DNA from 4 places in the Corynebacterium suranareeae genome. Region 3 is predicted to be linked to each of the others. Evidence: predicted binding sites of a transcription regulator. Region 3 holds the regulator's gene; each other region holds the start of a gene.
The links. Region 3 encodes LexA, which represses DNA repair genes until DNA is damaged. Its sites were predicted from a motif close to CGAACANNTGTTCG; they were not measured.

Region 1 (7,502 bases), 870 kb from region 3:
GGCGTGGGTATCCGCGCGGCAGGCCCAGCCGTGCTCGTGGCATACATCATCGCCGGCGCGATCGTTGTGCTTGTCATGCAGATGCTCGGCGAGATGGCTGCTGCACGTCCCGCTTCAGGATCATTTTCACGTTACGGCGAAGACGCCTTTGGCCACTGGGCTGGATTCTCCCTGGGTTGGCTGTATTGGTTCATGCTCATCATGGTGATGGGCGCAGAGATGACCGGTGCAGCTGCCATCATGGGTGCGTGGTTTGGTGTTGACCCCTGGATTCCTTCGTTGGTTTGTGTTGTATTTTTCGCTGTCGTCAACCTTGCAGCTGTGCGTGGCTTTGGTGAGTTTGAATACTGGTTTGCGTTCATCAAAGTTGCGGTGATCATCGCGTTTCTTATCATTGGCATCGCATTAATTTTTGGATTGCTGCCAGGCACTACTTTTGTCGGAACTTCTAACTTCATCGGTGATCATGGTTTCATGCCAAATGGACTTTCGGGAGTTGCCGCTGCTTTGCTCGCGGTGGCTTTTGCATTCGGCGGTATTGAAATTGTCACCATTGCTGCCGCAGAATCAGATAAACCTCGCGAAGCTATTTCCCTTGCTGTCCGCGCAGTTATTTGGCGAATCTCAGTGTTCTATTTGGGCTCTGTTTTGGTGATTACTTTCCTTATGCCTTTCGAGAGCATCACTGGTGCAGACACAGCTGCAGATTCACCATTTACTCAAATTTTGTCCATGGCGAATATCCCTGGCGTCGTTGGTTTTATGGAAGCAATTATCGTTCTCGCGTTGCTTTCTGCTTTCAACGCCCAAATTTATGCAACCTCACGTCTAGTGTTTTCCATGTCTAATCGACAAGATGCCCCACGAATCTTTGGAAAACTCAGCACCAGCAATGTCCCCACCAATGCTGTGCTGCTTTCCATGTTTTTCGCATTCGTATCCGTAGGTTTGCAGTACTGGAATCCAGCTGGGTTGCTTGATTTCCTTCTCAATGCCGTAGGTGGCTGCCTGCTTGTTGTTTGGGCAATGATCGCGTTATCCCAGTTGAAACTCCGCAAAGAAATCCAAGAAAACGGTGAAATTTCTACTGTGCGGATGTGGGCTCACCCTTGGCTCGGAATCCTGACCTTGGTGCTGCTGGCTGGGCTGGTGATCCTCATGCTCGGCGATGCAGGTTCACGCAACCAGGTTTACTCCGTTGCTATTGTTTATGGATTCTTAGTGCTGTTGTCTTTTGCCACAGTAAATAGTCCACTACGTGGTGGCCGCACACCATCCGACTTGAACTGATCGTGCGATAGAAATTATTCTGTAGGTCATGACTACTGCTTCCGCAACCGGAATTGCAACACTGACCTCTACTGGCGACGTCCTGGACGTGTGGTACCCAAAAATCGGGACCACCAATCAGGATGCGCTTAAAGCTCTTGAAGGCGTTGACGAAGACCGAAACGTCACCCGCAAGATCGTGACAACAACGATCGACACCGAAGCTGCTCCTGCCGATGCTTATGATGCTTGGCTGCGCCTGCACCTTCTCTCCCACCGAGTTTTCCGCCCTCACACCATCAACCTTGACGGAATTTTTGGACTTTTGAACAACGTTGTGTGGACTAACTTCGGCCCATGCGCGGTCGAAGGTTTCGCGCTGACCCGCGCCCGCCTGGCACGCCGGGGCCAAGTGACGGTTTATAGCGTCGACAAGTTTCCACGCATGGTGGATTACGTGGTTCCCTCGGGTGTGCGCATCGGTGATGCAGACCGCGTCCGACTTGGAGCGTACTTGTCAGAAGGCACCACCGTTATGCACGAGGGTTTCGTGAACTTCAACGCTGGCACGCTGGGCGCTTCCATGGTCGAAGGCCGTATCTCCGCAGGTGTCACCGTCGATGATGGCACCGACGTCGGTGGCGGCGCATCCATCATGGGTACCCTATCCGGTGGCGGGCAGCATGTTATTTCACTAGGCAAGCGCTGCCTGCTCGGCGCCAACTCCGGCTGCGGCATTCCGCTGGGCGACGATTGTATCATCGAGGCCGGCCTCTACATCACTGCAGGCACGAAAGTGCTTATCGACGGCTCCCTCGTGAAAGCCTCCTCCCTCGCTGGCTCAAACGGTCTTGTTTTCAGGCGTGACTCAGTTAGTGGTCAAGTTGTAGCAGTGCCCAACTCCAAGGTGATTGAGCTTAACTCTGAGTTGCACGCCAACTAGTCTTCTTTGTTGAGTGCGTGGTCGCGGAGGCGTTCAAACCGAGCCTGCATACGATCACGCAGCAACTGACCCCAGATCCCTCTCGGCATCTGCTTCACCAAAGGTCCCGCAGGTCTGGTGATCGCTGGGACATCCATCGGCCCGATCCACTTAATCTCCGCCATCCCATTAGCCTCAGCCTCATAGCGGTGATCGGTTTTCATATTGTGATGCCGCTGGCACAACAACTGCAGGTTCCACTCTGCTGTGGGGCCGCCCTGGTCCCACGGGATGATGTGGTCGACTTGGCACTTACTCGCAGGGACACAGCACCCTGGGAAGCGGCAATGCCCATCCCTCGCCCTGATTAGGGCTTTCATCTTCTCACTCGGGGTGTAGGACTTCTCCGTACGCTCTGCCACCTCATCCAGATCCTTGGTGCACACCAAGGTCGCATGAGCATAGGCCTTAGGATCAATATCACCATCATCAGGTGACCACAGCTGCTCAGGATGATGATGAGGGCTATAGAGATACTTAGTGATCTTCACGTCCATTTGGCTGGTGATAAACGCCATGAATGCTTCAGGTAGGTCCATCTCCTGTTCGGCAAGCTTGTTCAGTAAGTCATTGAGTAGGTGGCGGTCATGGCCGCTGATTTTGATGCGGACATAGGTGGCGTCATCGGTGGTGGTGACTTTGACGTAGTCCTCGGTCTGTGGGGTGGTGTTGGTGCTTTCTGGGTCGAGTTCTTTGATCCAGGTGGCGATACGTTTTGCCAGGGTGGAGGATTGGATCATCACTTCGCCGTTGGTGACTGGGGTTAAAGCGTCGGTGATGCGTAGGTCGAGTTCTTCCCATAGGGCAGGGTCTGCTTTGGCGACGGCGACCATGATGGAGGAAAGGTAGCGGATGCTGAGGAAGAAGTAGCGTTCTTGGATAGCACGCAAGTGTGGGAGGTTGGTCATGGCGGCCATAGCGTTGAGGCCGTTGTTGACTTCGTGGCGGGAGAAGCCGGTGATGCGGATGACTTCGGTGATAAAGGAGTCTGCGTCCATGTTGTCTGAGTCGGTGGTGAGTGTGACCCAGAGTTGGTGGGTGTCGCGGTTGATGTCGGTGGTGTAGTGGGCGTATGGGTCGTGTGGGTTGTTGTGGCTGAAGTAGATTTCTTGGATCATGATTCCCCCTGGATGTCATGTGTTCTACTGCCATGGTGCCTTATGGGGTGGACACCTACAACCTTTTTATTCGAACCTTTATTCGATTGTTAGATTTGAAGAAAACCCATATTAGAACACTGAATTGGACGCAAATCCTTGTTCTAATATGGGTCTTTTGGACTAAACCGGATCAGATTCCAGAACCACTCTTGTTTTCGGCTTCTTGAAGGTCCAGTACTTATTCACAATGAAGTTCACTGGCATGGAGACAAAGATGGAAATCACCAACGCCCAATAGAACTTAGTACGGAAGCCTGTTGAATCATCAAAGAGCTCCGACGACAAGGCAATTGGTGATGTTTCATTCATTAGCAGTGTAGCCACAACCTGGCTAGCTATAAACGCCACAAGACCAGTTGCAAGGAAGGGGAAAAAACCTTTCCACCAGGACACGATCGTTGCTGTCTTGAAGGTCCACATGCGGTTGAGCTGGTAGTTCCACGTGTTAGCCACAAGGAACGCAATGGTCATGAACACGTGATACCAACGGATGTGGAATGAGGAGCCAAGCAAGTTCATAAAAGCATCGCTTTCATGAATGCCAACGGTCCATCCAGCTATCTTCTTAGACAACGCCGCTACCGCCAGGTTAACCAGCGTTCCAGAGCCACCAACGATTCCAAACTTGATGAACTGCCTGGAAGCCCTCAAAAATCGACTACCCCAGGTTTTTTGCTTGGAATTCAAATGGCCTCTTTCAACAACGGACAAAGTTCAACAACGAACAAAATTAAACAAAATAAGCTTAGTCGTGTTTAGCCCAGGCGAGAAACAAAGGCATCGATACGTTCATCGGTCTCAGTCATGGCAACACGCACGTGTTGGGTGCCACGAGGACCGTAGAAGTCTCCTGGTGCTACCAAAATTCCCCGCTCAGCGAACCAATCTACGGTATCACGGCAAGGCTCATCGCGGGTTGCCCAGAGGTAAAGTCCAGCTTCAGAATTGTCCACACGGAAACCTGATTCCAGCAGACCACGCATCAGCTTGGCGCGCCGTTTCGCGTAAATAAGCTTCTGTCCGGCTTCTTGGTCATCATCGTTTAAAGCCGCGATCATGGCCTGCTGGATTGGGTATGGAACCATCAAGCCGAGGTTCTTTCGCACTTCGGTGAGCTCACCAATTAAAGCTGGATCACCCACAAGGTAGCCCGCACGGTAGGAAGCAAGGTTTGAGGTTTTAGACAGCGAATGAATCGCGATCAAATTGGTGTGGTCACCATCGCATACACGTGGGTCCAGAATGGAAATTGGTGGGTTTTCATCGTCCCAACCAAGACCCAGGTAGCATTCATCAGCAGCTAGGATCACGTTGTTTTCCTGAGCCCACTTCACCACCTTGCGCAAGTGCGGAATGCCCAATACTTTGCCAGTGGGGTTCGATGGTGAATTGATAAACATCATCGCTGGGATCTGCGGGCCAAGCTTGAACAATGAATCCGAGCGCATCGCAGTGCACCCTGCAGCCACCACTGCTACCTCGTACGTTGGGTAGGCAACTTCGGGGATAACCACGGTTCCGGAAATGCCCAATGCGAAAGGCAGCAGCGCGATGGCTTCCTTGGTGCCCACGACGGGGAGGAGGGAGGCGTCGACAAGCTTTGTCATGTTGTAGCGCCGCTCAAGCGCGCCCTTAATGGCTGCGCGGAGTTCCGGGGTGCCGATGGTTTGTGGGTAACCCGAAAACCCCGCTGCTTCTGCGAGCGCTATCTGAATGCTGGGCGCGACCGGATCAACCGGTGTTCCAACAGAAAGATTAACAATTCCATCCGGGTGCGACGCGGCCTTAGCTTTTGCGCCGGCGAGCGAATCCCACGGAAAATCAGGAAGAACAGAAACAAGCGGGGTACGAGAGGTCATGCGTTCGATTATGCCTGAGGAGGCAACGCAGCGATCAATGGGTGATCAAAATCTTGTGGACCAAGCTTTGCTGCACCACCTGGAGAGCCCAGATCGTCGAAAAATGCAGCGTTGGCATCGTTGTAATCGATCCACTCGTCTGGAACATCGTCTTCGTAGAAGATTGCCTCAACTGGGCAAGCAGGCTCACATGCACCACAGTCCACGCACTCATCCGGGTGGATGTACAGCGAGCGCTTACCCTCGTAGATGCAGTCAACCGGGCATTCTTCAACGCAGGCACGATCCATAACGTCAACGCAGGGCTGTGCGATTGTGTAGGTCATGGGTTTTCGTTTACTCCTGAGAACTTGAGAGGCTAATAAATATGGGGTCAAAATGGTGAAGCTGTAGGCCTATTATGCTACTTCCCCCTAACCGCAGGCCAAATTCCGCCGGAAAAACCAGCAAAAAGTAGCAGTACTGTGCGAATATTATTCGGTATTAATTGATCCCCTACAACCACGCTCCACACAAGCAACGCCATAAAGCCTGCGATCCACACCATAAGTGGCGTGAATTTTGCAAGCCAATGATCGGTCCACAGCATAGAAGTCCTGGTCAAGACCATATTGAACAAGAATGCAATGACGATTGTGTAGGGCACAGCGAGGGAAACTCCACCTGGAAAAGTAACTCTAGTGCCTAGATAAATTACCTCTAAAAGCACCGAAATGAGTGCCCCTAAACTGAGCCAAAATAGCCCACCAAACACCTCTCCCCGACCGGGATTTTGGTGAATGAAACTCTTGTTCCGAACCTGTTCAGATTCTGCCATAACTATGTCAGAACTCCAGTCCGTCGAGCACTCCCGTGGCTCCCTCTGGCAGTGGAACGCCGTGGCCTAGTTGATAGTGTTCGTGGCGCATAATGGGCTGCGCGATCAAATTCGACAGCGCCCACACTTTCACTCCTGTTTGGCTAGTGGCGGCATGCGCAGCAACTGGATTGGTACGGGATATAGATCCATCTGCAATCCAGAGTTGAGTAGCATGAGCGCGCATAGATTCAACCTTTTTGGCATATACCTCATCGCTGAGTTCAACAGCCAGATCAACAGAATCAACCGCAGCAAGCTCTCCAGCGCCCCAACCATCAGGGGTCTGAGTGATTGCCTCGAGGCCTTCGTCTAACTCCTTACGATCGCTGACAGCCCACAAAATCCTCGGGGTATCTCCGGCTGCTGCATGCGTAATCTCGTGCGCGCGAATGTGATCAGGATGCCCATACCCTCCATCTGGCCCATAGGTGATCAACAAATGCGGACGCAATTGCTCAAGCAACTCACGCAGCTGGTTTACTGCACGCTCACCCGAGTGAATAAACGCACGAGGATGCTCATTTGCAGGATCCCCCACCATTCCTGAATCACGCCAACAACCAGCGCCACCCAAATGAATGCCACGCACACCCAAAATCTCTAAAGAGGCATACAGCTCATGAATCCTAAATCCACCAAGCTGATCTGCATCCCCATTGACAAGTTGCGCAAACGTATCACCGATCACTTCACCTTGTTCCCCCAAAGTGCACGTAATCACCGTGACATCTGCGCCTCGAGCTGCAAGATCCGCCAGCACACCACCCGTTGTGATTGCTTCATCATCAGGATGCGCGTGGACTGCTACCACTCGGGCACCCGACAGATCATTGTTCCACATCATTTTTCCTCCAACTTGCCGCACTTGAAATTCCGCCCGGCCAACCATCTGCAGCCCCTAGGATACCGTTGTTTTTCGCCTCTACCCGCGTCTCCCGCAGGATCGGAACCCGCAGGTGATTGCTGGCATTAAATTGCTGCTCCCATGTAGCATCAAAAGGAATATCGCCAGCTAAAACACCATTAATGTATTCGGTGGTGTCTTCAGCACACCACTTTGCCAAATTCACGCCACACGCCAACCGATCCGCTAAAGCTACCGAATCCGTGGCATTTCGAGTCCATGCCACAACCGCATCAAAATCCCCAGCAATCGCCGAACTCAAGTCCGTAGTCACGACTTGAGCCTTGATCCCATCAGCAGCCAGCATATCGACGATCGCCCGCGCAGCTGCCAATGCAGCATCGTCGGCAGGGTCCGCCGCCAATCGCAGTGCAGGTATTTCTTGCTTGTCGACGCTCGCCTCCACCGTTTCAGCCACCCCTAGGTTTGAGCTGCGCCCGCCGGCTAGACGGGCGGTGAGGGGGACGTC
Region 2 (7,502 bases), 580 kb from region 3:
CAAGATGGCCAACGTGAGGGTGCCAGGCATTGCTTCTGCCAATTGGGTAGCCACAGCGGTACCGGTTTGTACCGAGTAGCCGAAATCTCCAACCAGGAATCCAGTTAGTGTGGTGAAGTACTGGGAAATCAGGGATTCATCGGCACCGTAGGATTCCCGGATTTGTGCGATTTGTTCCGGTGAGAGACCCAGGTCTGGGCTGGAATAACGTGCAGTCACAGCATCGCCAGGAAGGGCAGAAAGCATGATGAATGCGAGAGTAAAAGTGACCAACAAAACCACAATGGCCTGGCCGATTCTGCGCAGGATCTGCGAGGTAGTCATTTAGTCCTCCTCACTGGAATGGTCGATGTATGTTTCATAAAAGCTTGGGCGGCCAATAACCTCGGGGCTAAATCCCTTGACATAAGGCTGCACACCGTAAACCACGGGTTCTTCAAACAGTGGCAACGCATATGCTTGCTCAGTGATGTAGTCCTGTGCGGCGGCAGAGGCTGCTGCGCGGTCGGCTTCATTTGGGCTCGAGGCAATAGCCATGAGGAGTTCTTCCAAATGAGGATCCCCGATATCTGCGGTGTCTCCATCCATGGTCATGTTCAGCAGTTCATTGCGGTTGGTGGAGTACAGCATGGATTTCAAAACGTCATAGTCTGCACGTCCAACCATGGAGTGGCGGACCTGGATTTTGTCTGGGTCTTTAGAGTCAGCGTCCTGTGCTGCTTGATCACCTGGGTTGAGGTTAACTTTGATGCCGATATCACCAAGTTGTTCTTGAACCATGGTCACCACTTCGCGGGAGCGTGGCTGTGGGAGGGCTTCGTTGAAGGTGAGTTCTAAAAGCTCGCCATCTTTGCGGCGCATGCCGTCAGAGTCCACAGTCCAGCCGGCTTCATCTAAAAGTGCGGTGGCTTTATCTAGGTCATAGATGTAGGCATCAACTTGTTCTTTGTAACCAAGCGCATTTTGCCCCAACACTGAGGTAGCTAGTGGGTAGGACTCACTAAACAGCACGCGCATGATCTTCTCGCGGTCGATGGCGTGGATGAGCGCTTGGCGGACTCGAATATCTGACAATTTGTCATTTTTGAAACGGAAGTAAAAGCCGTTGTTCACACCATTGGTGGCGGCAGAAACGATAGAAATGCCTTCATCTTTAAGGTGTGCTTCAACAGGCGCTTCGATTTGGCGGGCAATATCGGCTTGGCCTGCAACGATCGCGCCGATGCGAACAGATTCTTCGCCAGCTAGCACGTAGTTAACGGCATCAAGTTTTGCGCGGCCTTGGTGTTCACGGGCAGGTGGTGCCCAATCGTAATCCTCACGGGCAGTTAACGTGAGGTTGGTGCCCAAAGTTTCATCGGTGATGACAAAAGGGCCGGAGCCGATGATGTTTTTAGCATTGCCAGGCGCAAATTCTTCATTGGCAAAATCCAAAGTGGAATCGGCATAAAGTCCAGCGTTGAATGAGCTGGTGGCCTGAGCGAAACCAGGAGCAGGTTCAGAGAAGTGGAAGCGGACGGTATCCTCATCGATAACTTCGCCGTGGTCATAGTTGGTGATTTGCTCTGAGATGGTCAGGCGTCGATCTTTATCGCCTAGTCCATAAAGGTCAAAGTTTTTCACCACATTTTCAGCGGTCAGCGGGGTGCCGTCGGAGTACGTCACGTCGGTGCGGATGTTGAAGGTGAACTCTGTTGCATCTTCATTAACTTCCGGCAGATCGGTGGCGATCCATGGGCTAAGTTCTAAGGTTTCTGGATCCTGGTAGAGCAAGCGGTCTGCAATGTTGTTGACCACGCTGCCGTTGGGATAAAAACCTGCTGATGGTGGATAAAGGGTGCGGAAGAACTGTGGTTCCAGGTAGGTGAGGGTGTTGTCCTCACCTTGTGCTGGTTGGGCAGTGCATCCAGTAAGCATGGCTAAACCGGCCAGTGTGGCGGCTGCTGCGGTGAGCAACCGGCGGGTTTTCAAGCGTGGTGTGTTCTCGCGTGGTTTGTTCTCGGGAGAGCCGAGACCGTGCCTGTGCTTTTTAAACACTAGGCTTACCTCCAGTGAATATTTAAGTTACTTTACGTGTCAGCTAATTTATGCCCCAGAACTTAACACACTTTTAGACTAAGCGGTACATTGGTTTAGACTAATCTGTCTAAATCGCACCAATAATCACTACGCAGGAGTTTTTGTGAGCACGAACGATAAGCAAGTGGCCATCATCGGCGTAGGCCCCAGGGGCATTTCAGTATTGGAAAGGATTTCAGCAGCTCTCAATACTGTTTCAAGGCCACAACAGGGGCTTACCATTCACCTTGTCGAAGACTCTCAAATGGGCGCGGGCAACGTGTGGCGCACCGATCAAACCAGGACACTGTGTATGAATACGCTCGCTGGTGCGGTGACATTATTCACAGAGCCAGGCTCAACTGTTAGTGCCCCTGTTGTGGAAGGACCACTGCAGTTTGATTGGATCCGACTTCTTCGTGGGGATGAAGATCTAAGCGGCATCCCGGAAAAAGCGATTGAACTGTTTCGAACCTATCCCCCGGCAGCATCTGTAGCTGAGGATTTTAAAGAAGAATTAGCAGCTACTGTTATCCAGTCCAACCCTTCACGTGCTTTGTATGGAGCATATTTACGCTGGGCATTTGATGTTGCATTGCAGTTGTTGCCTGACTGGGTTCAGGTGGAACAGCACCATGCGCGTGCGATTGGTATTCGTGAAGACGGCGACCGCGATGTTATTACCTTAGATAATTCAGAAATGATTTCTGCCGATTCCACGGTGTTGGCGGTCGGTTGGCAAACTCCTGCTTTTAACGCTGAGGAACAATCCATCCTCGCAGCTTTAGAAGAGCACCCTGATCTGGCCTGGGTGAAGCCTGGAAACCCGGTGGAACAAGATGCCAGCCTTATTCCTGCTGGTGAGCAGGTACTTGTGCGTGGTTTAGGCATGGGCTTTTTTGACATCATGGCGCTGACCACAATTAATCGCGGGGGCATTTTCCACGAGGATCCCACCACGCGATCAGGTCTGCGCTATGAGGCTTCCGGTCAAGAACCGCACTTTGTGATTTCCTCCGGACGCGGCTACCCTTACCTGCCCAAATCTGATTACAAATCACTGCCCCCTGGCGCGAAACTAGCGCGTCTTAAGGCTGTGATCTCGGCAATTACTGCACAAAATCGCGGTGTCGCATCCATCAACTACGATACTGAGGTGTGGCCAGCAGTTGCTCGCGACGCCTACGAAGCCTATTACGAAACCCTCAACCGCGTTAGCCCAGAATCGATTCGCACGAGTCTGGATAAAATTGTGGAAGTAATTGATGAGGTGGACGTCGATAAGCTTCCTAAAGCACTCGCTGCGCACACTGATGACGTCTTTAACCTGCATGATTGGGAATTTCCGCTTGCGGGAATTAATGAAAGCGTCGAGGCACTGACCGCGCGCATCGCAGACGGCATGGCGCGCGATATTCGCCATGCCGTCGCGGCGTGGGACAGCCCGCTCAAATCGGCACTCTGGTCCATTTCAGCGTCGCGCAAACCCAGCTCCATCCTGGGCGCGGAAGGCCGCCTCACCTTCGAATCGCGCCGCAACCGCTTCGCTGCCGTCATGGCGATCGGCCAAATGGTCGGCTCCGGACCACCGCTTTTCCGCACCCGCGAACTTCTAGCGCTTGTCGACGCCGGCCTCGCTCACTTCGCCGGCGCCCGCCCCCGGCTCAGCGTTAGCGACGGGAAATGGCAAATCATCTCGCCCACCACCGGCGATACGCCGCTTCAGGCACGAGTGCTTGTCGACGCCTGGATGCACAACCCCGACGTACGTCGCAGCGCCGACCCGCTGGCACTCTCACTAGAAGACGCAGATCGGGTGCGACCATTCAACGACTATTCCATCGACGGCACAGCAGCGCCCACCGGCTCCCCTGAAGTTGATCCCGCCACCCGCCTGCTGGTTCACCCCAATGGAAATCTTGATCCACGCGTCCATCTGATTGGTATCCCCACGTATGGACAACTGCCTGATACCACCATTTCCCCCATGCCTGGAACCAACCCACTCATGCTGCAAGAAACGGACAAAACAGCCGTTCACGTGCTAAAGCAGATCGGGTTGATCTAGGGTGAGGCGAGGAAATAATCTTTTTTATATTTTTGGAGTGAATTGATTTGGCACTAACCGGCTATACCAATATTGATGGCGATTTCGTTGAATTTGGCTCTGCGCAGGCTAAGGAAGAAGAAAAACGGGCATACGATCAAGACCGAGCACACGTTTTCCACTCCTGGTCCGCGCAAGACAAAATCAACCCCAAAGTCTGGGCGGCAGCCGAAGGATCCACGCTCTATGACTTCGATGGCAATGCGTTTGTCGATATGGGATCCCAACTTGTCTCAGCTAACTTAGGCCACAACAATCCACGTCTCGTTGAAGCAATCCAGCGTCAAGCAGCACGATTAACCAACATCAACCCGGCTTTCGGCAACGATGTGCGCTCTGAAGTAGCAGCTCAGATTATTGAGATGACGCGTGGCGATTTCTCCCACGTATTCTTCACCAACGGTGGTGCCGACGCCATCGAGCATTCCATCCGCATGGCGCGCCTACACACCGGACGCAACAAAGTACTTTCCGCATACCGCAGCTACCACGGCGCAACCGGATCCGCCATGATGCTCACCGGCGAACACCGCCGCCTAGGCAACCCCACCACCGACCCAGATATCTACCACTTCTGGGCCCCATTCCTGCACCACTCAGCATTCTTCGCCACCTCGGAAGTAGAAGAATGCGAGCGTGCACTTAAGCACCTAGAAGATGTCATCGCGTTTGAAGGTGCTGGCATGATCGCAGCGATCGTGCTGGAACCCGTCGTTGGATCCTCTGGAATTATCGTGCCACCAGCAGGCTACCTCAACGGTGTACGCGACTTGTGCGACAAACATGGCATCTTGTTTATCGCCGACGAAGTCATGGTTGGATTTGGCCGCACCGGAAAGCTCTTTGCCTACGAACACGCCGGTGAAGATTTCCAACCAGACATGATTACCTTCGCCAAAGGTGTTAACGCAGGTTACGCCCCACTTGGTGGCGTGATCATGACCAAGGGCATCCGCGACACCTTCGGATCCCAGGCCTACTCTGGCGGACTAACCTACTCTGGCCATCCACTCGCCGTTGCTCCTGCCAAAGCCGCGTTGGAGATTTACGCAGAAGGTGAAGTCATTCCTCGAGTAGCAAGACTTGGCTCTGAAGTAATTGAGCCTCGCCTGCGCGAACTGACAAATAGTCTTGGTGTAGTTGCTGATGTTCGCGGTATCGGATTCTTCTGGGCAGTAGAATTCGACGCCGATGCAGACACTGTGGCCGCTGGTGCTGCTGCATTTAAGGAACACGGTGTGTGGCCAATGATTTCCGGTAACCGCTTCCACATTGCACCACCGCTGACCACAACAGAAGAAGAATTGACTGCGCTCCTAGATGCTGTTGAAGCCGCAGCTAAAGCTATCGATCGAACCTTAGCGGGAGCATTGTTCTAAGTTTTTTGCTGGAAGCACCTGTCTTTGATGTGAAGGACAGGTGCTTTTTGGGCGGTTTCCAGTGTTTGAACAAGTGTTTGCATATCACCCTTGCATTCGAACACATGGGCGGGTAGGGTAGGTGATAACAACAAAACGGGGACCCACAGGGAAAGAAGGGGGACACCATGAGCATCAGCACCCACGTCAACGCAATCACCACCGCACTACACGCCATCGATAATCACCTGGCAGCACTACTAGACGCTGACGGTGTCACCCTCGAGCACTACACACCCCTCGAGCCAGACCTTGTAACACTCGAACACGCCATCAACCACCACGCCACCATCGCCGCCCAAACCACAGCACTAGCAGAACGCACCAACGCCGCCCACACCATCGGCTCTACCCACCTCATCGACTACCTCACCACCACCTTCGGCCTATCAAAAAAAGGCGCCCACCACCGCATCACCCTCGCCCACACCCTCTACCCCACCACAGGAAAAACCAGCAGTGACAACGGTGGCAGTGAAAGCAGCTCAGGAGACAACGGCGACTCGGGTGATTCAGGTGATTCCGGGGATTCCGGTGGTGATGACCCCGACCCAGAACCCAACCCAGGGAACACCGGTACAGGCAATGACACTGATGGCAATGACCAGCCCGATGGCGGCTCAGGTGGCTCAGGTACGTCACGTGGCAAGTCGCAGATCAGCGCGGAAAAACACGCCATCATCACCGAAGAACTCACCCACCTCAACCCAAACACCACACCCAGCTACGACCAACTGCGCCACCAAGCACTCACCCACGCCATCTGGCGCACCCCAGAAGACCTACGCACCTGGCTACGCAACCAAATACGCACAGCTAATAACGCCCACCCCGATCCCATCACCGCGATGAGCAAACGCTACCTGGCATTTAGTAAACCCGATGCCAACAACATGGTCCGCATCAGCGGCCTGATCCCTGCTACCACCGCAGCACTAATCGCAGCGAACACCGCACCCTTAACCAAACGCGGCAACCTGGTCGATACCCCACCCGCAGATGATACCCGCAGCCGTGGACAACGCCATGCTGACGCACTGCACCACATCATGGAGATCTACAACCAAGGCATTGTCACCCCAGCACGCGGTGGCACAGCCAGCATCATCATCTCCATGACCACCGATGACATCAACGACATCAACACCACCGACCCCACCAACAGTAATGGTGGTAGCAGCCCACTGAACAAGCTGTACCCCACCAACACCGGGTACTCGTTGAATCTGGCAGAGATCATGAATCTGATCGCTGCGAAATACGACTTCGCTGTGCTGCTTGATGGACCAACCGGGCAAGCGTTGAATGTTAACCGGATGCAACGCTCAGCGAATCTCATGCAGCGAATTGCGTTGTTCGCCTCAGAGTTAGTGTGTAGTGCCCCGCATTGTGATCGCCCGCAGTTAGAGTGCGAGGTTCATCATCTTGACCCGTGGGTTAAAGGTGGGTTGACCAACCTGGTGAACTTAACCCAGCAGTGTTATAACCATCATCCCCGTATTGATGATTCACGCAGTGGGGTCAATGGGAAAGGCTATATGGACCGCGATCCTGATACAGGTCGGGCAGCGCATTATCCTGCGGATGGTTCAGGTCCGGTGTGTAACCGCTCTGCTGCATCAGATAGTTCAGGTGGTGCGTGGGCGAGACGTAAACACCACGGCCAACCACCACACCACCAACCACCACACCACCAACCACCGCCGAACCCGCCTGATCCACCAGGACCACCGGAAGATGTGTCTAGTCCTGCTGTCGATACCCTGTTTTAGCCTGTGCCTGTTACCAGCCGCTGTAGTGTGCCTGGTACCGGGCACACACCCCTGCCCACAGCCCAAGGCACCAGACCCCAGCCACCAACAACCCAGACGTCGACAAGCAAGCCCCTCATGTGGCTCCGACCCTGAATAAACCCCTAT
Region 3 (7,502 bases):
CCCGAGTTCACCGATCCCGAAATTCTTCGCACCAACCTAGCCAGCGTGATTTTGCGCATGGCATCGTTGCGCTTAGGCGATATCAATGACTTCCCCTTCGTCCAAGCACCCGAACAGCGCTCCATTAGAGATGGCATCTTGTTGCTCCATGAACTGGGAGCATTAACAGATGGAGCTCAAGCTGATGGCTCACCACAGCTGACCCAGATTGGCAAGGATCTAGCAAATATTCCTGTGGATCCACGCATGGCCCGCATGCTTGTTGAGGCCAACACCCTAGGATGTCTGCATTCAGTCATGGTGATTGTGGCAGCTTTAACAATCCAAGATGTTCGCGAACGTCCTTTAGAGTTCCAGGCTCAAGCTGACCAAGCACACGCCAGGTTTAAAGATCCGAATTCTGATTTCTTAAGTTTCCTCAAGCTTTGGGAATACATCGCAGATCAACGTGATCAAAGCAGCGGTAATGCATTCCGCAAACAGATGAAGAAGGAATTTCTCCACTACATGCGCATCCGCGAGTGGTGGGATTTGGTTCGGCAGTTAGAACAAATCGGGCAACAGCTGGGTTGGGCTAAAAAAGAACAAGTTGCAGGCACCGCGAGCCCCGATATTATCCACCAATCACTCCTTACCGGTTTGCTCTCCCAAATCGGTTCACGTGATGGTGAAAGTAAGGAGTTTTCTGGCGCCCGCGGCACCAAGTTCCTTATTTTCCCAGGTTCCGCCCTAACTAAGAAGCCACCACAGTTCGTTATGGCTGGTCAATTAGTTGAAACGTCCCAGTTGTGGGCCAGGGATGTTGCCAAGATTGAGCCAGAGTGGGTAGAAAAAGTCGCGGGTGCTTTACTGAAGCACCAATATTCTGAACCATACTGGTCGGCCAAGCGCGGTGCTGGAATGGTGCACCGCAAATCAACCCTGTACGGCGTAACAATCGTTGCTGACAAGGTGGTTCCTTATCACACGGTTGATCCGGTAGCTGCTCGTGACATGTTTATTCGCCATGCCCTTATTGAAGGTGACTGGTCCACGCACCACCGGTTTTACCATGACAATGTGGCAAAGCTTGAAGCTATTGGTGAGCTTGAAGCCAAAGCACGTCGACGCGGCATCGTTGTTGATGAAGACACCTTGTTTGACTTCTACGACGCCAAACTTCCAGCTAATGCCACCACCTCCCGCAACTTTGATTCCTGGTGGAAGAAAACCTCCCACAATACCCCAGACTTACTGGATTTCGATCCAGAGAATCTGGTCAATAAGGACGCAGATGCGGTCAGTGAGGAAGCCTTCCCGGATAAATGGATCAAGGGAAGCTTAGTTTTTGATCTCAGTTACCATTTCGAGCCTGGTCACCCAGAAGATGGCGTAACAGTTCTTGTTCCGATTCCGGTGCTCGGCGGTCTAGACACGGAAGGGTTCGACTGGCTAGTTCCAGGGCTCAGGCTTGATCTAGTGACAGAGCTTATTCGCTCAATGCCTAAAGCTTTGCGACGCACCGTCGTTCCCGCCCCAGATTTCGCCGAGCGCGCCCTACCGTTGCTTCGCCCATATATGACACCACTAACCACCCAACTTGCTGATGCTCTGCATTCTTTAGGTGGCCAAGGGATCAACGCTTCAGATTTTCATCCGGAAAAACTTCCTGATCACCTTCGTATTTCTTATGCTGCTATTGATCGTCGCGGAAAAATCATCGATAGGGATCGTGATCTAGAGGCTCTTAAAAAGCGTCGGGCTAATCAAATTCGATCCTCAGTATCCAGTGTGGCTAAGGCATCTGAACAGGACGAAGCAGCTCAATGGACCCCGGATTCATTAGGAACCATTGCTGAAGAAATCGAAACCACAGTTGATGGGCAGTCTGTCACTGCATTCCCCGCACTAGTTGTCTCCCCCACTGGTGTGTCGGTGAAAGTGATGCCTACCAAGGCCGCGGCGGATGCCTCAATGATCACCGCCACGTTGACGCTGTTAATGCGTGAAATTGAGGTTTCCACCAAACAAATGGTCAAGGGGTTGCCACTCCAGCAGCGTGTTGCGGTAGATAACTACCCTCATGGCGGTGCAGATGGTTTAGTTTCCGATGCGCGTGTCGCAGCCATCCGGGATTTAATGTTTGCCCACGGTGGTGCTGTTCGATCTCCTGAAGAGTTCGAGGTCCTTTTATCTAAGGTTAAACCGGAGACTGCCGGTGTTGTGCGACGCACTGTGGTTACTCTTGCCCCAGCACTCGTCCAATATGCCCAGGTAGTTTCAGAACTGGAAACGTGGTCTGGGCCAGCAATCGACGATATGACTGCCCAGTTAGATTTCCTTCTTCCGGAACGAGCAATCAGCATTCACGGTATTAGTCGGTTGCAGCACTTGCCACGCTACCTTCATGCCCTCTTGATCCGTTTGGAAGAAATGAATCAAAACCCTGATCGGGACGCCGACCGCCAAGATGAAGTGAATTTCGTTGAGGAGCAACTAGAAAAGCAGCTTAAGAAGCTTCCCGCTCAGCGGGCACACACGAAGGAAGCAAAAGATGTTGCCTGGCAAATCCAAGAGTTGAGGGTGAGCCTGTTTGCACAGCGTCTGGGAACTCCCCGGCCTGTGTCACCACAAAGGATCCAAAAAGCGATTGCAAAGCTTCGGTAAAAATTGACCCCAACGGTGACGGTGAGCTAGCCAAGTTCGGCACCTTGGCTAGTCTCTCCCTCTGCGACGCATAAGTCGGATCTCTTTTTCGAAATCATCTGCGCTTTCAAATGATTTATATACAGATGCGAAGCGAAGATACGCTACTTCATCTAGTTCTCTAAGTGGGTCAAGGATTGCTAGTCCAATATCGTTTGCTCGAACTTGGGAGCTTCCGCTGCTACGTACGGCTTCTTCCACTTGTTGCGCAAGCCGCTTAAGGGCATCATCTGATACGTCTCGCCCCTGGCAAGCTCGCCGAACACCAGTGACAACTTTCTCCCTACTAAAGGGTTCTGTAACGCCATTCCTTTTAACCACCAGGAGCACAGCTTTTTCGATCGTGGTAAACCGCCCTTGGCATTCGCTGCACTCTCGACGTCTACGAATCGAGCTTCCAGCATCGATCACACGTGAGTCGATAACTTTGGAATGATCATGTTGGCAAAATGGGCAATACACTTATGGCTCCTCATCTTTCACTTCAGGCATTTCCATTTAATCCTTGAAGTGAACTGGCGGTTAGTCCATTAGTTTATGCCAGCAGCGCGTCGTTTTGGATTATCGGTCCAGGCTGACTCCGACTACTTGTGTTTCATAGAAAGTCTGCGTTGCTTCTTCCTCGCCTGACTGGGACAGCACAATCCCTGCAAAAATTACGAGCCCAAATAACCCACCACCTGCCCATTGCTTTAGTGATTCTTTAATCGAACGCGCGTGAGGATTATGGTTCTGCGTAGAACCTGTAAAGTGCTCACGTAGATGTTGCTGTGATATTGGATAATTTTTCCGCCCATGTGGCAGAATTCGAAGACTTTCGGGGCGACAGAACCTATCACTATTCGAACAGTCAATCGTTCGAACATGACGTTTCTTAACTCGCTCTACAGACGGCACTTCTTGCATCCAAACCGCAGCAGATGGCACCACAACCCCCTGACGTCGTGCACCCGATTCCAGCCCGTTAGCAGCATAAATAGTCATCTCAACTCTCCAACCGTATTTTCTTGCCCACATCATAACGCTCGACCAGGACACCTTCGAACACTCATACCGTTCACATGTTCGAGTGATTTCCCATGTTCGATTTATAGCACCCCATTCGAACATTTGTCTAGAGTTGGGTGAAAATCGTCGAACACTCGTACCATTTCCGCAGGAAAACATGTATGGTTAGAAATTAGAGAAACTGACAAAGGTTCGAATAGCTCAGCTTCATCGCAATGCGGTGAACGTAGCCGAAGTTTTAGGCGTCACCCCAGGTGTGCAAAAGAAAGGGAAAAGGGAGATGGCAATCGAAAAGAAGCCAGCAGGAGCGCGAGGCAGTCGTGGTAGCCGTACTGCCAAGACGTTGCCAAATGGCAAACCAGACCCAGCTGGCCTATCTGACAGGCAGCGCAGAATTTTAGAAGTAATCCGAGATGCTGTGGTTCTAAGAGGTTATCCACCAAGCATTCGAGAAATCGGTGATGCAGCAGGACTCCAGTCCACATCGTCTGTTGCTTACCAGCTTAAAGAGTTGGAAAAGAAGGGATTTCTTCGCAGGGATCCCAATAAACCACGTGCTGTAGATGTTCGTCATCTTCCAGAAACTGAAGGCCGTGGCCCTAAAGCAAGTGCTGCTAACAAAAACAAGCAAAACCAAAGCACTTCCCCAGATCCTGAGTTGTCGGGACAGACTGCCTTCATTCCAGTCGTTGGAAAGATTGCTGCCGGAAGCCCGATCATGGCTGAGCAAAACATTGAAGAGTACTACCCACTTCCAGCCGAGATCGTTGGAGATGGTGAACTGTTCATGCTCCAAGTAGTCGGTGAGTCCATGCGAGATGCGGGCATCCTTACCGGTGACTGGGTTGTTGTTCGCTCTCAACCAGTAGCAGAGCAGGGCGAGTTTGTAGCGGCCATGATTGACGGTGAAGCTACCGTGAAGGAGTTCCATAAGGATTCCTCTGGTGTCTGGCTGTTGCCACATAATGATACTTTTGCGCCGATTCCTGCTGAAAACGCAGAAATCATGGGCAAGGTTGTTTCCGTGATGCGCAAGCTATAGATCAGCTTTTAGCCATCCCGCCTTGAGATGTGTTCTCACATCACGAGGCGGGATTTCTGTTATTTAGCCACATTCGGGGGTAATCGGGCAAATAAGTTTTTCTTAATCTAAAAAGTGACTTTACCTGTGGGTTTTCGGAGTTTTGTCGTCAGATTTTGAAAAAATCCTGCCCGATTTTTTGATTGTTTACCGATTTCACACCTCCACTTGCAACCAAATGAGGCTTTTGCGCGTTGTTCAGTGAGACAATAGGTTAGAAATTCGGACATATTTAGTAAATAGGCTTTTTGCTTTAAGGAGTGGCATGTACGCAGAGGAGCGCCGTCGTCAGATTGCGTCATTGACGGCAGTAGAGGGACGTGTAAATGTCACAGAATTAGCCGGCCGCTTCGATGTCACCGCTGAAACCATCCGGCGCGATTTGGCGGTCTTGGATCGCGAAGGAATTGTCCACCGCGTACACGGTGGAGCTGTTGCCACTCAATCCTTCCAAACTACAGAGTTAAGTTTGGATACCCGTTTCAGGTCTGCATCTTCGGCGAAGTATTCGATCGCAAAGGCAGCAATGCAGTTCTTACCAGCCGAGCATGGAGGACTGTTCCTTGACGCCGGTACAACTGTCACTGCTCTAGCAGATCTTATTTCAGAACATCCCAGTGCAAAGCAATGGTCGATTGTGACTAACTGTTTACCAATCGCATTGAATTTGGCCAATGCAGGACTAGACGATGTTCAGCTACTAGGCGGCAGTGTTCGAGCAATCACGCAGGCAGTTGTTGGTGATACTGCATTGCGCACTCTAGCGTTGATGCGTGCTGATGTGGTGTTTATCGGTACCAATGCATTGACTCTAGATCATGGGTTGTCTACGGCTGATTCCCAAGAAGCAGCAATGAAGTCAGCAATGATTACCAACGCAAATAATGTTGTGGTGTTGTGTGACTCCACAAAGATGGGCACCGACTACCTCGTGAGCTTTGGTGCCATTAGTGATATTGACGTAGTGGTGACAGATTCCGGTGCACCTGCAAGTTTTGTTGAGCAGTTGCGTGATCGTGACATTGAAGTTGTGATTGCAGAATGATTCTTACTGTCACGGCTAGTCCATACCTGTTGAGTACTAATGAGCTCAACGGTGAAATCGAAATTGGCGAAGCAAATAAGATTAAGCAAGTCTCTACTGTTGCTGGTGGATTTGGCACAGGTGTAGCCGCCACATTGTTTTATGGTGGCAATGAAACATTTGCGGTGTTCCCTGCTCCGGAGATTTCGCACTATATGCGATTGGTAACTTTTGCTGGTTTGCCGCATGAGATTATCCCCGTGGCTGGTCCTATCCCGATGCATATCACCATGCGGGATGGGGATGGAAATGAAACCAAATTTAAAGATTCACCGATGCCGCTGGATGTTTCTCAGTTGGCAATCCTTCGGGATCTAGTGGTTCGCCGCGCTGAGGATGCTGCGTGGGTTTTGCTCGGCGGCAATCTTCCTTCCATTGCTCCGGCTGCCTGGTTTGTTGATGTGGTGAGATCTCTTCGTCTTTATCATCCTCACGTCAAAGTCGCTATTGCTGCTACTGGGGCTGCGTTGCGTGCTGTTATCCGCCAATTAGCTGCAACATCACCAGATGCACTTATTGTTGCGGCGGAAGAAATTGAAAAAGCTACCGGATTGGAAGCTAAGGCATTGCGATCCCCTTGGGCTGAGGGTGATCTCTCCCCTGCCGTCGAGGCTGCAAGAGCGTTGATTGACAGGGGCGTCGTTGAAGTATTGGTTACCAACAAACGTACTGAATCATTGTATGTTTCTGCCTCTACTTCACTTTTAGCTAGCTACGACAGCACACCAGGAAAGCAGGGTGTGAATTGGCGGGAATCGTTTACGGCAGGTTTCCTCGCAGCTTCCAATGGCGGTAAGACCACGACAGAAAGTCTCATTAACGCTGTTGCGTATGCGAATGCAGAGGGTAGTGAATGGGATAACTACATCCCTACCCCAGATAAGCTTCGCACGGAACATGTGGTGATTAAGCAATTGTCTTAAGGAAACCCCATGTACACGGAAAACTGCCTCGGACTCAACGTAAACGAAAGAGTCCGAGGCAGTTTTTCACGCCTTGTTTAGGCTCACATTAGCTAGCGGCTTCGATAACTTCACGCACAGCTGCGCGAGCTTCGGTTGCGCCTTCGGCGTCAAGTGCTGCTTCTGCTGCCTTCTTGCAGGTTTCCAGTGTGACTTCCGCCAACTGCGCACCCACTGCTGCAAGAGCAGTGGAAGCTGCAGAAAGTGAATTCACACCGAGACCAGTCAGTACGGTGGCAAGCAGTGGATCTGCTGCTGCCTCACCACAAACTCCGACTGGGGTATCAAAGCGCGCACCCTCATCGCAGGTGTGCTTGATCAGGCGCAAAACTGCTGGCTGCCATGGATCGGTCAGGTAGGCCAATTCTGGAGACATACGATCGGCTGCCATGGTGTATTGGGTCAAGTCATTGGTACCAATGGAGACGAAATCTAGGTGTGGCATGATCTTATCCGCCATAAGTGATGCGGCAGGAACTTCGATCATCGCACCGGCGATCAGTCCGCGTTCGCGGCAAAGGTCTGCAAACCACTTGGCTTCATAGGCGGTGGCAACCATAGGAGCCATGACCCACGTGGGGGCTTCATCGCCACGGCCAAGGTCGTTACTTGCTTTGGCAATTGCATCAAGTTGGCGGGTGAGTAGATCAACGTGGCCACGTGCAATGCGAAGTCCACGAAC
Region 4 (7,502 bases), 630 kb from region 3:
GAGCATCAGCCACGACGGCGACTATGCCGTGGCGACGTGCGTGTTGACTAGCCAGTAGCCACAGAGAAGAGATAAGAAATCAGCATTCTTTTGATTTCTTCAACGATGCTTTCAAACGCTTCTTCGGAGGTGTTTACATCACGCACGGCATAGTTGAGCAGGGAACTCACGGTATGAACCAGCAGTCCAGCAAGTGACATGCGCTCCTCATAACCTGCTCCACGAGCAAGCGGGCGCATCACTTCCGCGATTATTTCCAGCATCTCCTTTTCCGTGGCGGCAGCTGTTGCGCGCGTGGCGGGAGTCGACTGGATGGCATGCCACACGGCCCGCCGAGATGGATCATCGCGCCATAATCTTGCCAAGTGCTCAATGAACTCATCGAGGATATCTGGCCACTGCAACGCAGGAACTTGATCGGAAAATTTCTTTAACTCTGCGACAGCTTCCGCATTATCCACGCGGTCAAGCTCGCAGATAAGCACATACTTATTGGCAAAAAACTGATACAGCGTGCCGATCGGAACCTCAGCACGCTTAGCGACTTCATCGAAAGTAAAGGACTCAAAGCCTAAATCGACCAGCACTGAACGCGCAGCGGTGAGGATTCGATTGAATCTTTCACGACTGCGCTGCTGTGCAGGACGGCGGCGGGGCATTAAAATTTCAGTGCCCGCTACTTCCATGTGCTCGGAGTCCTTTTCGGATGTCATAAAATTCTTATGCTGCAGTGATCTCTCGGACGATGCGCTCAACGTGTCCAGTTGCACGAACATTGTACTTGGCTAAACCAACGGTGCCATCAGCATTGATGAGGAATGTGGAACGAATTACACCCTGAACAATTTTGCCGTAATTCTTTTTCTCACCAAACGCACCCCACGCAGTCATCACAGACTTGTCCTCATCGGATAGAAGAGGGAAGTTTAAGTCATGGTCCTCACGGAACTTCACGAGCTTGTCCACCGGATCCGGCGAAATGCCAACAACTGCGATGTCTAAATCATTAAGGCTGCTCAAAGAATCACGGAAATCGCATGCTTCCTTGGTGCAACCTGGCGTGTTGGCTTTGGGGTAGAAGTACACCAGAACTTGTTTTCCGGCGAAATCACTAAGTGAGGTGGTCGAACCCGAATCATTCGGTAGGGAAAATGCGGGTGGGGTATCTCCAACGTCAAGGCGTTTCGCTTCAGTCATGTATTCAACAATAGCCGGTGGCTTAGGATGTAGATACCTTGCATATAGGGTGATTTTGGGGACTGGTGCACCTTGCGGGCAAGTGTTCAGTAATATGGACTCCCAGTAACGGGTTTTCATGACGCGTTAATTTTTAGATGATCACAGATACACCAATCAGGAGTAGCCCAGTGGCACGCAACATTGAAGACATCCAGCGCGATATTGAGCGCACCCGCCGTCAGTTGGCTTCCACCCTCGACGAGCTAGCGGACCGCAGCAAGCCAGCCAACTTGGTCGATGATGCTAAGAACCAGGCAACCGAAAAGCTTCAGGAACCTAATGTCCAAAAGGTACTTCTGGGAGTAGCTGCAGTAGTTGTCGGCGCAGTTGTTTTCAGCATTGTGCGCGGCCGCAAAAAGGCCAACGATCTGAAGGAAATCCAGCGCCTGCTTTCCGAGCGCTAGGTTAAACCAGGACCGCCCCAGCCTCATGTAGTTCTTCTAACGCGCGGTCCCCGGCATTAAAGTCCACTGCCGAGCACATCGATGTAAGAATGCGTACCTTGAAACCTTCTTTCAAAGCATCCAGGGCAGTGGCGCGTACGCAATGATCCGTTGCAATACCTACGATATCTAGGTCTGTCACATCTTTGTTTTTCAACCACGGACCTAGAAGTAGTTCTTCTCCCGCCGCAGTGCCTTCAAATCCGGAATAGGCAGCGGTGTAGTGGCCTTTGCGGAAGTATTCATCGATGCTGTCAGTGTGGATGCGCTCATGCATCGCTGCGCCAGCGGAATCTGCAACGCAGTGAATCGGCCAGGAGTTTTTAAAGTCCGGGGTTTCAGAGAAGTGCTCACCTGGGTCGATGTGCCAATCTTGGGTAACCACGACGACATCGTATTCAGCCCCGTGAGAGAGCTGGTACGCACCGATTTTTCCGGCTACTTCATCGCCTCGTTCTGTGGCTAGGCTGCCACCAGGGCAGAAATCTTTTTGAACATCAACCAGAATCAGAGCGCGTGCCATGTTGGGACCCTTTCGTGGAATGAGTGCATGTTGCTCCCTAAAGTCTAGCTTTGGACAATCCCGGGCCTCTAGTCTTCTTTGTTGAGTGCGTGGTCGCGGAGGCGTTCAAACCTTGCCTGCATACGATCACGCAGCAACTGGCCCCAGATCCCTCTCGGCATCTCTTTCACCAAAGGTCCCGCAGGTCTGGTGATCGCTGGGACATCCATCGGCCCGATCCACTTAATCTCGGCCATCCCATTAGCCTCAGCTTCATAGCGGTGATCGGTTTTCATATTGTGATGCCGCTGGCACAACAACTGCAGGTTCCACTCTGCTGTGGGGCCACCTTGATCCCACGGGATGATGTGGTCGACTTGGCACTTACTGGCTGGTACACAGCACCCTGGGAAGCGGCAATGCCCATCCCTCGCCCTGATTAGGGCTTTCATCTTCTCACTCGGGGTGTAGGACTTCTCCGTGCGCTCTGCCACCTCATCCAGATCCTTAGTGCACACCAAGGTCGCATGAGCATAGGCCTCAGGATCAATATCACCGTCATCTGGGGACCACAGCTGCTCAGGATGATGATGAGGGCTATAGAGATACTTGGTGATCTTCACGTCCGTTTGGCTGGTGATAAACGCCATGAATGCTTCAGGCAGATCCACGTCTTGCTCGGCAAGCTTGTTCAGTAAGTCATTGAGTAGGTGGCGGTCATGGCCGCTGATTTTGATGCGGACATAGGTGGCGTCATCGGTGGTGGTGACTTTGACGTAGTCCTCAGTCTGTGGGGTGGTGTTGGCGTGGTCTGGGTCGAGTTCTTTGATCCAGGTGGCAATACGTTTTGCCAGTGTGGAGGATTGGATCATGACTTCGCCGTTGGTGACTGGGGTTAAAGCGTCGGTGATGCGTAGGTCGAGTTCTTCCCATAGGGTAGGGTCTGCTTTGGCGACGGCGACCATGATGGAGGAAAGGTAGCGGATGCTGAGGAAGAAGTAGCGTTCTTGGATAGCACGCAAGTGTGGGAGGTTGGTCATGGCGGCCATAGCGTTAAGGCCGTTGTTGACTTCGTGGCGGGAGAAGCCGGTGATGCGGATGACTTCGGTGATAAAGGAGTCTGCGTCCATGTTGTCTGAGTCGGTGGTGAGTGTGACCCAGAGTTGGTGGGTGTCGCGGTTGATGTCGGTGGTGTAGTGGGCGTATGGGTCGTGTGGGTTGTTGTGGCTGAAGTAGATTTCTTGGATCATGATTCCCCCTGGATGTCATGTGTTCTACTGCCATGGTGCCTTATGGGGTGGACACCTACAACCTTTTTGTTCGAACAGTTATTCGATTGTTAGATTTGAAGAAAAACCATATTAGAACACTGAATTGGACGCAAATCCCTGTTCTAATATGGGCTTTAGGGTTTTACTTGTTGCGGATCCATTCAGCTGATGCTGCAGCTAGCTCTTCGATGCTGTGGACAACGTCGAAGACTTTGCCATCTTCATCGCTTTCCAATGGTTCGAGAGTGGCAAATTGGGAATCCAGCAAGGTGGATGGCATGAAGTGATCTTCGCGCGCCTTCATTCGGGAAAGAAGGAGATCGTAGTCGCCGTGGAGATGGACAAAAATGGTGCCTGGGCACTTGGTGCGCAGTAGGTCGCGGTAGGAGCGCTTGAGTGCGGAACACGCAATGACGCCATTGGGTCGGTCGCGGAGCCACTTGCCAACCTGGACTAGCCACCATGCGCGGTCGTCGTCGTCAAGCGCTTGGCCGGAGGCCATTTTGTCGATGTTTTCCTGGGGGTGAAGCTCGTCGCCGTCTTTGTATTCGATTCCAAGCTCTGCGGCAAGGGCTTCGCCTACTGAGGATTTGCCGCAACCGGAAACGCCCATGACGACAATGTGCAGGCCTTCGGCTGCTGACATGTCTGATCCTTTCTCTGGTGGTATCTCGACTGCACGGTGCAGGAAATCACCACAAAACTTATTGGTACTATCATAACCTTTTGTGGGTGATTTTGTAAGATCTAAAGCACAGTCCCCGTGGTGTAAATGATCACATCACGGGGACTTTAGGGATTAAACATTCTTGTCGTTTGGAATGATTCTGGCCTGGAGCGGATACTTCCGGGCGTAGGTCTCAGCGACTAAATCAACGATCTGCTCGTAGGTCATTGACCCGGTATTGATCACGAGGTCATAGTCCTCATCACGGCTAGGATTCCACTGATACAGCGCGTAGGACATCTCTTGACGCAGTCGGTCTTCCAACGCGCACTGCTCAGCGGCAGCGGATTCAGAGAGCCCAGTTTTGTACATGACGCGTTCAATGCGCTTGTTCAAAGGCGCAATGAATTTAACGTGCAGGGTTCCAACGACCGGCCCTAAGACTAGGGCGCCATTTCGGCCCAGCATCACGCCACCATCAGCGACAGCTTCAAGTACTTCTGCGGTGTTCTTTCTTGCCAGCGCGGAGTTCGCCGCCAGGTTGGACGCTGCAGCCATATCTGCATCTTGGGTAGAACCGTAGGAGACCGTGCGTAGCCAACGGTTGAAACTGCTGTCAGAGATCAGCGCCTTCTTATCTACCTGCGCGAGAGTGTCTGAGCTAAATACTTGATTGATATACGTAACGCCCAGTCGCTTGGCAATCATTGGTGCGATATCTGATGCACCTGAACCACGCTGTCCAAACACAGTGATGATTGGTGGGTGATCCTCATGAATGGGGCGGATTATGGTGTTGCGGCCATCGCCAATTTCGGCGATTTGAACCTGATCGGAGGTTACTCCGTGGCGGCCAGCAACGGCATTTTGCATACGGCGTTCGTTGAGGTCGTCGATGATTTCGGCGTGCCTGCCAGCATCAAGCCGGTAAGCAATGATGATGATCAACGCGACGATGGCAAAACCTGCAGGGATTGCACCGGTTGCGATACGGATACCTTGCACTGCTTCAACACTTTGCGCGCCACCAGCCATGGAGGTGTAACCGAACGCTGCGATCACAGCACCGCCGATCCAACCACCAATACCTTGGCCACACTTACGGATGAAGGACACCACGGAGTATGTGCCACCCTCTGCACGGATGCTTGAATTCCATTCACCGTAATCCACGGTGTCGGCTTCCATGGAGAAGATCAGTGCGTTGGTGCAACCGATACCGATACCCAGCAAGAACCAGGTCACCACTGCTGGAAGGAGCTGGCCTGAAGGGATAATGAACATCAACAGGTAACCGACGATGACAAAACAAGCAGCCATCATAAAGCCATTGCGCTTGCCAATGCGCACCGTGATGGAAGGAATAAGTGTCGCCACCAAAATTGAGCCGACAGTTTGTGCACCCATCAACCAGGTAAACCATGAAGCATTGCCCAGAACATCGCGGGTGTAGTACATCGCCACAGCGTTGTTGGTAAACATCGCGCTGAGCAGGAAGAACGTGCTGGCACACAAGATGATCAGTGGGCGGTTTTGGCCAATCATCTTGAAGGTGGATTTGAAGGAAATCTTGCCTTCGGGGCGAGGAACAACCTCACGGGAGTTGGCAAAACAAATCAGGTACAAACACACTGCAATGACACCGAGCACCAAACAAGTGATGGTGAATTTCAACCGCATATTATCTGCAGCAGTATCTGCGAACTGTGGTGCCACGACGGCAGACAGCAACACGCTAGCCAGTGATGAAGTGATGGAACGTGCGCCAGACAGCTTTGAACGATCCACAGGATCTTGGGTCATAGATGCTGACAAAGAACCGTATGGAATGTTGACAAAGGAATATGCCAGCTGGAATAGGGCATCAAGCAGGAAAATCCAGGCGATGGCAGCGGCACCGCTTAAACCTGCCGGAGTACTAAACAGCAGCACAAACACAATGGCCAGTGGGGTGGAACCGAACAAGATCCATGGTCGCAGGCGTCCCCACTTGGTTTGGAAACGGTCCACTGTTTGTCCAGCGATTAGGTCAGCTGCACCTGCCCAGATCTTTGTTACACCGTAGATCGTGCCGGCTACTGCCGCTGAAATACCAACGATGTCTGTCATGTACACCATGATGAACATCGAGGTCATGCTGAACATGAGGTTGTTGGCTATATCGCCAAACGCATAGGTGAGTACGCGGTGGTTGGGCAGGGTACCACCTGCCGTTCGCTCCTTGACTGGGGTAGTCACGTGAATCTCCAAGTTTTTAGATGGTTGTGCCAAGTCCCGGAGAATTCAATTGGCCGGCAGGTGGCACGTTAAAAATAAGGTGTAGCGATTTAAGAGAGTTCCGCAACGAGGTTGGTGATGTGGGTTGCCACGTCATCGTTCGAAGCGAGCTCGGAATCGAGAAGGTTTAGAAGAGCGAGGGGGGCGTCGTCAAGCAATTTTGCCTCGTTGATTTCGGACGCGCGGGTGTCGCGGACTTCCTCGGTGCCTAGGACGTAGGCGATCCACGCTGCAATCGACAGCGCGGCACCATTTCCGGGGCGGCCGGCTGCGAGTTCGGCCTTGAGGATTGGGACGGCGCGCATGCGCTGCTTCGTGGCTCCATCGATGGCGATCTGCGCCAAGTTGTGCACGATGCGAGGGTTTTCGAAACGCTCGATCAGACTTTGGCGGTAGCCAGGAACATTAAGGCCTTCGGCGGTGAGGTGGTTTGCTGCCTCATCCCACAGCGCTTCCACATGGGAACGCACAACAGAATCATTGATTGCATCTGCAACGGTTGCATGCCCGCGCAGCTGACCAAGATAAGCCATGAGGGAGTGGGAGCCGTTGAGAAGCCACAGCTTACGGCGCTCAAACTGCTCGATGTCAGAGACGAACTCCACGCCAGCGTTCTCCCAATTAGGACGTCCAGCTGGGAATTCGCCTTCGATGATCCATGAAGCGAAAGGTTCAGTAACCGCAGGGGCATTGTCGTGGAAACCGGTTTGCTTCTCGACGTCTGCGATCAAAGAATCTTCTGTAGCTGGGGTGATGCGGTCAATGGAGGTGGAAGGGAACGTGACGTTTTCCTCGATCCACCCAGCCAAATCTTCAGACACCTTGGAGGCAAGCCCCAATACAGATCCAGCAGTCAACGCACCGTTGTCTGCAATGTTATCGCAGCTCATGATCGCTATTCCGCCAGCTTCAGCAGCTTTTCGTGCTGCTAGGCCCTTAACCAATTTGCCAGCGGCGGTCTTCAGCTCTAGTGAATCTCCGGCAAGCGCTTTCAAATCCGCTGCAACATCCTCATTAGCCTCATCTAAGGATCCATCTGCAGCCAAGTGGTAGCCAGCCTCGGTGATGGTCAAGGTAACCACTGCGACCTGTGGATCAGCCAT

Region 1: N24_RS06230 (HNH endonuclease signature motif containing protein) is a predicted target of LexA. The motif match lies at 3,441-3,454, and genes of this name have one in related genera.
Region 2: N24_RS12720 (HNH endonuclease signature motif containing protein) is a predicted target of LexA. The motif match lies at 5,642-5,655, and genes of this name have one in related genera.
Region 4: N24_RS12940 (HNH endonuclease signature motif containing protein) is a predicted target of LexA. The motif match lies at 3,506-3,519, and genes of this name have one in related genera.

The regions. Positions count from the first base shown of each region.
Region 1 is NZ_AP017369.1:1,293,373-1,300,874, reverse strand. It holds gene aroP (aromatic amino acid transport protein AroP) at 1-1,290, shown strand, start outside; gene dapD (2,3,4,5-tetrahydropyridine-2,6-dicarboxylate N-succinyltransferase) at 1,319-2,212, shown strand; gene N24_RS06230 (HNH endonuclease signature motif containing protein) at 2,209-3,369, opposite strand; gene N24_RS06225 (GtrA family protein) at 3,532-4,098, opposite strand; gene dapC (succinyldiaminopimelate transaminase) at 4,167-5,270, opposite strand; gene fdxA (ferredoxin) at 5,279-5,596, opposite strand; gene N24_RS06210 (hypothetical protein) at 5,674-6,087, opposite strand; gene mshB (N-acetyl-1-D-myo-inositol-2-amino-2-deoxy-alpha-D-glucopyranoside deacetylase) at 6,095-6,970, opposite strand; gene N24_RS06200 (ABC transporter family substrate-binding protein) at 6,957-7,502, opposite strand, start outside.
Region 2 is NZ_AP017369.1:2,743,040-2,750,541, forward strand. It holds gene N24_RS12700 (ABC transporter permease) at 1-324, opposite strand, end outside; gene N24_RS12705 (TIGR04028 family ABC transporter substrate-binding protein) at 325-2,037, opposite strand; gene N24_RS12710 (FAD/NAD(P)-binding protein) at 2,183-4,126, shown strand; gene N24_RS12715 (aspartate aminotransferase family protein) at 4,174-5,544, shown strand; gene N24_RS12720 (HNH endonuclease signature motif containing protein) at 5,712-7,355, shown strand.
Region 3 is NZ_AP017369.1:2,160,528-2,168,029, forward strand. It holds gene hrpA (ATP-dependent RNA helicase HrpA) at 1-2,646, shown strand, start outside; gene nrdR (transcriptional regulator NrdR) at 2,695-3,147, opposite strand; gene N24_RS16640 (hypothetical protein) at 3,247-3,669, opposite strand; gene lexA (transcriptional repressor LexA) at 3,974-4,735, shown strand; gene N24_RS10125 (DeoR/GlpR family DNA-binding transcription regulator) at 5,040-5,819, shown strand; gene N24_RS10130 (carbohydrate kinase family protein) at 5,816-6,781, shown strand; gene ptsP (phosphoenolpyruvate--protein phosphotransferase) at 6,870-7,502, opposite strand, start outside.
Region 4 is NZ_AP017369.1:2,788,967-2,796,468, reverse strand. It holds gene acpS (holo-ACP synthase AcpS) at 1-58, shown strand, start outside; gene N24_RS12960 (TetR/AcrR family transcriptional regulator) at 48-713, opposite strand; gene bcp (thioredoxin-dependent thiol peroxidase) at 721-1,197, opposite strand; gene N24_RS12950 (DUF3618 domain-containing protein) at 1,368-1,643, shown strand; gene N24_RS12945 (isochorismatase family protein) at 1,645-2,205, opposite strand; gene N24_RS12940 (HNH endonuclease signature motif containing protein) at 2,274-3,434, opposite strand; gene N24_RS12935 (gluconokinase) at 3,598-4,101, opposite strand; gene N24_RS12930 (cytidylate kinase family protein) at 4,255-6,360, opposite strand; gene N24_RS12925 (mannitol dehydrogenase family protein) at 6,450-7,502, opposite strand, start outside.